2 regions of the Variovorax sp. GW822-FHT04E09 genome follow, and region 1 is predicted to be linked to the other one. Evidence: riboswitches for the same ligand, from Rfam matches in the RefSeq annotation. Region 1 holds a riboswitch; the other holds the start of a gene.
What was found. Region 1 has a riboswitch for S-adenosylhomocysteine ahead of ahcY (adenosylhomocysteinase). Riboswitches for the same ligand answer to the same signal wherever they lie in the genome.

Region 1 (4,207 bases):
TCGTCGATGCGGTGCAGCTGCTCGCCCAGCGCCTGCAGGTCGGCGCGCGTGGGCAGGTTCAGCAGCGTGAGGTAGCGCGCCATCAGGTCGCCCACCGCCTTCTGCGCGGTGAGCGAGGCGTTCATGCCGCCGTGCATGCCCTGGCGGAACGGGTCCGAGGCCATGGCTTCGTTGGCGAATTCGTTGGTGCTTTTTTCCCACTGGGCCGTGAGCTCGCGCCACAGGGCCATGGGATCGAGGGACGGAAATTGGCTCATGAAAAACACCTCCGTCTGGGGTCGTTGTCGTGTCTCTTTTTTTCTTCAGTGATCGTCGCGCCGCGCCGCCCGTGCGGTGTGCGCGGCGATGGCTTCGATGATCTGCGGCCACATCGCGATCGGCAGCGCATGGCCCATGCGCGGAATGCGCAGCAGCGTCGCGCCGGGAATGGCCTCGGCCACGTCGATGCCGCAGGCCACGGGCACCAGCGGGTCGACGTCGCCGTGGATCACCAGCGTGGGCACCTGCACCGCGCGCAGCGCCGGCTTGCGGTTGCCCGACGCGAACACGGCTGCCAGCTGGCGCGCCACGCCGCCTGGGTTGAGGCCGCGCAGAAATGCGAGCTGCGCACGTTCGGCGTCGCGCGCCTCGTCGAGCGGAAAGGCGTCGGGCCCGCGCAGCACGCGCCACAGCTTGGCGTGGTGCGGCAGGTAGGCCTCGAAGCTGGTCGGCGCGGGCGCGAACAGCACCGCCAGCGCCTCGGGCGTGGGCGGCGGCAGGGCCGGGTCGCCGGTGCTCGACATGATGCTGGTGAGCGAGCGCATCCGCCCCGGGTGGTGGATGGCCATCTCCTGCCCGATGGCGCCGCCCATCGACGCGCCCACGACGTGGGCGCGTGCGATGCCCAGCGCGTCGAGCAGGCCGGCGCAGTCGTCGGCCATGTCGCGCAGCGTGTAGGGCACCTGCAGCGGGCGCCCGGCCATGGCCTGCAGCATCAGCGCCTGGATGTCGGGCACGCCGGCGTGCGGCAGGTGGGTGGAGTGGCCGATGTCGCGGTTGTCGAAGCGGATCACATGGTGGCCGCCGGCCTGCGCCAGGCCGGCGCAGAACGCGTCGTCCCACGCGACCATCTGGGCGCCGAGGCCCATGACCAGCAACAGCGGCGGCGCCTCGGGGTCGCCGAAGCTGTCCCAGGCCAGTTCGATGCCGTTGGCGCGGGTGCGCCGTTCGGTGCGGGGCGCGACGGCGGTCATGCGGGCCTTTCTTTTCTTCTTGTTACTTGCGCTGCAGCAGCTTCGTGACCTCGTCCACGTTGGCCTGGATGCGCTGGCGCACCACGTCGAAGGCGTCGGCCTGCGACTTGGCGGCCAGGGTGGCCAGTTCCTTGATGTCGTCGACGGCGCGCTGGAACGATTGGCGGCCCAGCTCGTCGAGCTTGGCGAGGTTTTCCTTCGGGTCCTTGCCCGGCATCGCCTTGGCGGCGGTCTGCCATTCGGCGATGGCCGTCTTGATCATTTCGGTCTGTCGCTGCACCACGGTCTGCAGGCCCTGGTAGGACTTCTCGTTGGCCTGCATCAGTGCCTGCAGGTCCTTGCGGCCGCTGTCGAGCAGCTTGCCGGCGCCGCCGGTGAGGTTCAGGTTCTGCAGGCGCTCGGCCATGCCCTTGAGGTTCTTCATCGGATCGAGCATGTCCGCGGCGGACGGCGCCGCCTGCTTCGCGCCGGCGCTGCTGGCGGTGGTTTTTTTCGCGGCGGCTTTCTTGGCAGTGGCCATGGTGCGGAATCTCCTGTGTCGGGTGATGAAAACAATCGAACGGGTGGATGCAGGCAGCGGCCGGGCGGCCGGGGCCCGCCGCCACGATACGCCGGGCCGGCGCGGCTCAGGGCGCTCCAAGCGCGGATTTGCCTGCGGAGTTTCCCGGGGTGGCCCGCGCCGCCCGGCCCGGCCTCGCGGGCGTCCGCGCTTTCCGTGATGTGGGATGCCCCGGCCGATTGGCGGGCCGGGCGGCCGCGACTACAATCCGGCGCTCCGAGGAGCGTTGCAGCGCCGTCAGGCGTGAGGCTCGGACCACATCGCAACCACGCTCACCCGCTGTTCTCGCGGTGAGTCTTTCTTCCCCGTACGCAGTGGCATCTTTCAAACCAGTTTTGGAGTTCACATGAGCGCTGTACTCAAGCCCACCCCCGTCTCGACCGCCGACCAGGCGATTGCCGACCTGTCCCTTGCCGCCTGGGGCCGCAAGGAAATCAAGATCGCCGAAACCGAGATGCCCGGCCTGATGGCCATCCGTGAAGAGTTCTCGAAGGGCCAGGCCCTGAAGGGCGCGCGCATCACGGGCTCGCTGCACATGACCATCCAGACGGCCGTGCTGATCGAGACGCTGCAAGCCCTGGGCGCCGAAGTGCGCTGGGCCTCGTGCAACATCTTCTCGACGCAGGACCACGCCGCCGCCGCCATCGCCGCCGCCGGCACGCCGGTGTTCGCCATCAAGGGCGAGTCGCTGAAGGACTACTGGGACTACACCCACGCCATCTTCGACTTCGGCCCCAAGGGCTCGAAGGGCGAAGGCCCGAACATGATCCTGGACGACGGCGGCGACGCCACGCTGCTCATGCACCTGGGCCAGCGCGCTGAAAAAGACCTGGGCGTGCTCGCCAACCCGACCAGCGAAGAAGAACGCATTCTTTACGCCGCCATCAAGGCCAAGCTGGCTGTGGACGACACCTGGTACACCCGCAAGTCGGCCGAGATCATCGGCGTGACCGAAGAGACGACCACCGGCGTGCACCGCCTGAACGAGATGAGCGCCAAGGGCACGCTGCTGTTCCGCGCCATCAACGTGAACGACTCGGTCACCAAGAGCAAGTTCGACAACCTGTACGGCTGCCGCGAATCGCTGGTGGACGGCATCAAGCGCGCGACCGACGTGATGATCGCCGGCAAGGTGGCCTGCGTGGCCGGCTACGGCGACGTGGGCAAGGGCTCGGCCCAGGCCCTGCGTGCACTGTCGGCGCAGGTGTGGGTCACCGAAATCGACCCGATCAACGCCCTGCAAGCCGCGATGGAAGGCTACAAGGTCGTGACCATGGAGTACGCCGCCGACAAGGCCGACATCTTCGTGACCACCACCGGCAACCGCGACGTGATCCGCCACGAGCACATGGCCGCCATGAAGGACCAGGCCATCGTCTGCAACATCGGCCACTTCGACAACGAGATCGACGTCGCGTCGATCGAGAAGTACGAGTGGGAAGAGATCAAGCCGCAGGTCGACCACATCACCTTCCCGGACGGCAAGAAGATCATCCTGCTGGCCAAGGGCCGCCTGGTGAACCTGGGCTGCGGCACGGGCCACCCGAGCTTCGTGATGTCGTCGTCGTTCGCCAACCAGACCATCGCCCAGATCGAGCTGTTCACCAAGCCCGACGCCTACCAGGCCGGCAAGGTCTACGTGCTGCCCAAGCACCTGGACGAAAAGGTCGCGCGCCTGCACCTGAAGAAGGTCGGCGCCATGCTCACCGAGCTGACCGACTCCCAGGCCGCCTACATCGGCGTGGACAAGAACGGCCCTTACAAGCCGGACACCTACCGCTATTGATCCGCGTGCGCGCCGATCAACTGTTGGTGGAGCGCGGCCTGGCCGCGTCGCGTTCGCAAGCCGTGCGGCTCATCGCCGGCGGCATGCGCTGGCGTGACGCGGGCACGGGCGACGCGTGGCGCAACGTCGCCAAGAACAAGGACGAAGTGCCCGAGTCGGCCGAGCTCGAACTCGCCGACGCCGCCGAGGCACGCTACGTGTCGCGTGGCGGCCTCAAGCTCGAAGGCGCGCTGAAGACCAGCGGCGTGGACCCGACGGGCAAGCTCTGCCTGGACGTCGGCCAGTCGACCGGTGGCTTCACCGACTGCCTGCTGCAGCATGGCGCCGCCAAGGTGGTGGGCGTCGACGTGGGCCACGGGCAGCTGCATGCGCGCATGCGCGAGGACGAACGCGTGGTCGCCATCGAAGGCGTCAATGCGCGGGCGTTGTCGCCGGCCGACCTGCAGGTGGACGAGGGCGAGGACGACGAGGTGGGTGAGGCGCTCGAAGTCGTCGAAGCCCCGCCTGAGCCGCGCTTCGATCTCATCGTCGGCGACCTGTCCTTCATCTCGCTCACGCTGGTACTGCCGGCCGTGGTGCAGTTCCTGGCTGACGACGGCCAGTTGCTGATGCTGGTCAAGCCGCAGTTCG
Region 2 (4,207 bases), on a different contig from region 1:
GTGGTTGCAAGGTGCGCAGGGCTTCCTGCATGTCGACGTAGCGCTCCAGCAGGCCCAGCGCGCGCACGCGCCAGTCCTCGCGCAGGCGCTGGGCGAGCAGGGCGGGCGCGCGGGCCATCAGCGTGGCCTTGCTGTCGGCCTGCGCTTCGGCGAGCACCTGGTCGAAGAGGGTGATGAGGTCGCTGGTGAGCAGGGCGTCGGGGGCCGCCGCAGCTTGCGGCACCGGCGGGGGCGCGCCGGGCACCGCGACCGCCGCCGTGGCGCGGGGCGCGGCGGCCTGCGGCGCATCGACCGCCCCGGGGCCGAGCGCCAGCCAGCCGGTCCCCGCGGCCACCAGCGCGACGGCGCCGATGGTCAAGGCCACACCGCGCATGCGCAGCGTCCTCAGAGCCCCGCGCTCTTGAGTCGCGCGGCCTGTTCCCTGAACAGCTCCGGCGGCTTCTTCTCGTAGTACGGGAACTGGCTGCCGTAGGTGTTGCCGAAGGCCTGGTTCACCTCGTCCAGGTGGTTCTGGCGGTAGTCGCCCAGGTGGGTGCCCAGGCGCGTGGTGCAGACCGCGAGCAGGCCGTCGTTGGCCTCGCCGAAGAAGAACAGGCTGCCCAGGGTCGACAGCGCCGTGTCGCTCGGGTCGAACAGGTTGAAGCTGGTCGACACGCCCGACCACGAGTAGTAGCGCACGCCGTTGGCCACGGCCGCACCGCTCTTCACGTCGCACGACGAGCCCGGCGCGGGGCGCCCCTGCGGGAACTTGGCGTCGAAGGCCGCGCCGCCCGCCGTGGTCAGCGAGGCCAGCGCGTTCAGCGGCACCTCGGGCAGCTGGCTCGGGTCCTTGCCCGAGAGAAAACCGATCAGCCCCGTCAGCAGGCCGACGGCCTTCACCACCAGGGTCTGGCCGATGCCGCCCTCGGGCAGCTTGGCCAGCAGGTCGGCCACCTTCGAGCCGCCGTTGGCGCCGCCCACCGACGTGACCGAGGCCACCATGTCGGGCGCCACCGCCGCCACGTAGCGCACCGTGGGCGAGCCCTGCGAATGGCCGATGAGGTTGAACTTGAGCGTGGGGTTCTGCTCCAGCGCGCGGATGGTCTTGAGTTCCTGCAGCAGCTGCTCGCCGCGGATCTCGGAGGTGTTGGTGCCCGACACCTGCGCCACGTACACCTTGGCGCCCGCGGCGGCCAGCCTGCCGGGGATGTCGTAGAAGTAGTCGACGCCCAGCAGGTTGTCGAAGCCCAAGAGGCCGTGGACCAGCACGATCGGGTATTTGGTCTTCGCCGTGTCGGAGGTGACGCGGGCCTCGACGCGCGTGGCGCTGTCGCCGGCGGCGGCACGCGCCGGTGGCGCATGAACCGCGAGGGCCGCGGCGGCCAGGAGGCCGCAGCTCAGGGCCACGGCGCGCATCGGGGTGGCTGCATGCTGCAACCGGACATTCCACTTCCTGGCCATCGGCGAACTCCCTTACGTTTGGTTAAAAACACGAACGTTCGTTCAGAAACGGTGGGCGCATTCTGTTGACACGTGCAGGAATGAAAACTGGGGTTTTCCCAGGGCGCAATCGAATCGACCTAAAATGCGCGACTTCCCAAGGAGCGTTGCAGCGGTTCGCCACAGAGGCGAATCGTCAGGCTTGGGGCGACAACGACGCTCGCCTGTCCGACTCTTCCGCAGGTGAGGCCATGTCCCAGATTCCCGCATCCGTTTCCGCTCCCGTCGCTCCCCCTCCCATGAAGCTGTCCGGCCTCGAGCCGGTCGCCATCGGCGAAGGCTCGCTGTTCGTCAACATCGGCGAGCGCACCAACGTCACCGGCTCCAAGGCCTTCGCGCGCATGATCCTCAACGGCCAGTTCGAGGACGCCCTGGCCGTCGCGCGCCAGCAGGTGGAGAACGGCGCGCAGGTGATCGACATCAACATGGACGAGGCCATGCTCGACAGCAAGGCCGCCATGGTGCGTTTCCTGAACCTCATTGCCAGCGAGCCCGACATCGCGCGCGTGCCGGTGATGGTCGACAGCTCCAAGTGGGAGGTCATCGAGGCCGGCCTGCGCTGCATCCAGGGCAAGGGCATCGTCAACTCGATCTCCATGAAGGAGGGCGTCGACAAGTTCAAGCACGAGGCCAAGCTGGTCAAGCGCTACGGCGCGGCCGCCGTGGTCATGGCCTTCGATGAAAAAGGCCAGGCCGACACCTACGCACGCAAGATCGAGATCTGCGAGCGCGCCTACCGCGTGCTGGTCGACGAGGTGGGCTTTCCGCCCGAAGACATCATCTTCGACCCGAACATCTTCGCCATCGCCACCGGCATCGAGGAGCACGACAACTACGCGGTCGACTTCATCAACGCCGTGCGCTGGATCAAAGAGAACCTGCCCGGCGCCAAGGTGTCGGGCGGCGTGAGCAACGTGAGCTTCAGCTTCCGCGGCAACGACCCGGTGCGCGAGGCCATCCACACCGTGTTCCTGTACCACGCGATCCAGGCGGGCATGGACATGGGCATCGTCAACGCCGGCATGGTCGGCGTGTATGACGACCTGGAATCCACGCTGCGCGAGCGCGTGGAAGACGTGGTGCTGAACCGCCGCCCCGACGCGGGCGAGCGCCTGGTCGAAGTGGCCGAGACCGCCAAGAGCGGCGCCAAGGACGACAGCAAGAAGCTCGAATGGCGCGGCACGCCCGAGCACCCGGTGCACGTCAACCAGCGCCTGTCGCACGCGATGGTGCACGGCATCACCGACTTCATCGTCGAAGACACCGAAGAGGCCTACCAGCAGATCCTCGCCAAGGGCGGGCGTCCGCTGCACGTGATCGAAGGCCCGCTCATGGACGGCATGAACATCGTGGGCGACCTGTTCGGCCAGGGCAAGATGTTCCTGCCGCAGGTGGTGAAGTCGGCGCGCGTGATGAAGTCGGCCGTGGCCCACCTCATCCCGTACATCGAGGAAGAAAAGCGCCAGGACGAGGCCGCGGGCCGCGACGTGCGCACCAAGGGCAAGATCATCATCGCCACCGTGAAGGGCGACGTGCACGACATCGGCAAGAACATCGTCACCGTCGTGCTCCAGTGCAACAACTTCGAAGTGGTGAACATGGGCGTGATGGTCCCGTGCCACGAAATTCTGGCGAAGGCCAAGGTCGAGGGCGCGGACATCGTGGGCCTGTCGGGCCTCATCACGCCCAGCCTGGAAGAGATGCAGTACGTGGCCGGCGAGATGCAGAAGGACGACCACTTCCGCATCAAGAAGATCCCGCTGCTCATCGGCGGCGCCACCACCAGCCGCGTGCACACGGCCGTGAAGATCGCGCCGCACTACGAAGGCCCTGTGGTCTACGTGCCCGATGCCTCGCGCAGCGTGAGCGTGGCGCAGAGCCTGCTCTCGGACCAGGCCACCGCGTACATCGACGAGATCAACGCCGACTACGAGAAGGTGCGCACGCAGCACGCCAACAAGAAGCAGGTGCCGATGTGGCCGCTGGCCAAGGCGCGCGCCAACAAGACGCCCGTCGACTTCGCGAACTTCGTGCCCACCGTGCCCAAGTTCATCGGCCGGCGCGTGTTCAAGAACTTCGACCTCACCGAACTGGCCAAGTACATCGACTGGGGCCCGTTCTTCCAGACCTGGGACCTGGCCGGCCCGTTCCCCGCCATCCTGAAGGACGAGATCGTCGGCACCGAGGCCGTGCGCGTATACGCCGACGGCCAGCGCATGCTCAAGCGCCTCATCGAAGGGCGCTGGCTCAGCGCCAGCGGCGTGGTCGGCTTCTGGCCCGCCAACACCGTGAACGACGACGACATCGAGCTGTACACCGACGAGACGCGCAGCGAGGTTGCGCTCACCTGGTACGGCATGCGCCAGCAGACCGAGAAGCAGATGATCGACGGCGTGATGCGCCCCAGCCGCTGCCTGGCCGACTTCGTCGCCCCCAAGGACAGCGGCGTGAAGGATTACGTCGGCGTGTTCGCCGTCACGGCCGGCCTGGGTGTCGAGAAGAAAGAGAAGTTCTTCATCGACGACCTCGACGACTACTCGGCCATCATGCTCAAGGCCCTGGCCGACCGGCTGGCCGAGGCTTTTGCCGAAGCCATGCACCACCGCGTGCGCACCGACCTGTGGGGCTACGCGCCCCACGAGGGCCTGAGCAACGACGACATGATTGCCGAGAAGTACCGCGGCATCCGCCCCGCGCCCGGCTACCCGGCCTGCCCCGACCACAGCGT

Region 2: it holds a riboswitch for S-adenosylhomocysteine, as region 1 does, so the genes downstream of both, metH (methionine synthase) here and ahcY (adenosylhomocysteinase) in region 1, are expected to answer to the same signal.

The regions. Positions count from the first base shown of each region.
Region 1 is NZ_JBXAMR010000007.1:267,997-272,203, reverse strand. It holds gene AC1RL8_RS25880 (hypothetical protein) at 1-257, opposite strand, end outside; gene AC1RL8_RS25875 (alpha/beta fold hydrolase) at 303-1,232, opposite strand; gene phaP (TIGR01841 family phasin) at 1,255-1,752, opposite strand; S-adenosyl-L-homocysteine riboswitch at 2,004-2,072, shown strand; gene ahcY (adenosylhomocysteinase) at 2,138-3,577, shown strand; gene AC1RL8_RS25860 (TlyA family RNA methyltransferase) at 3,583-4,207, shown strand, end outside.
Region 2 is NZ_JBXAMR010000008.1:283,514-287,720, reverse strand. It holds gene AC1RL8_RS27470 (lipase secretion chaperone) at 1-373, opposite strand, end outside; gene AC1RL8_RS27465 (esterase/lipase family protein) at 385-1,440, opposite strand; S-adenosyl-L-homocysteine riboswitch at 1,573-1,648, shown strand; gene metH (methionine synthase) at 1,671-4,207, shown strand, end outside.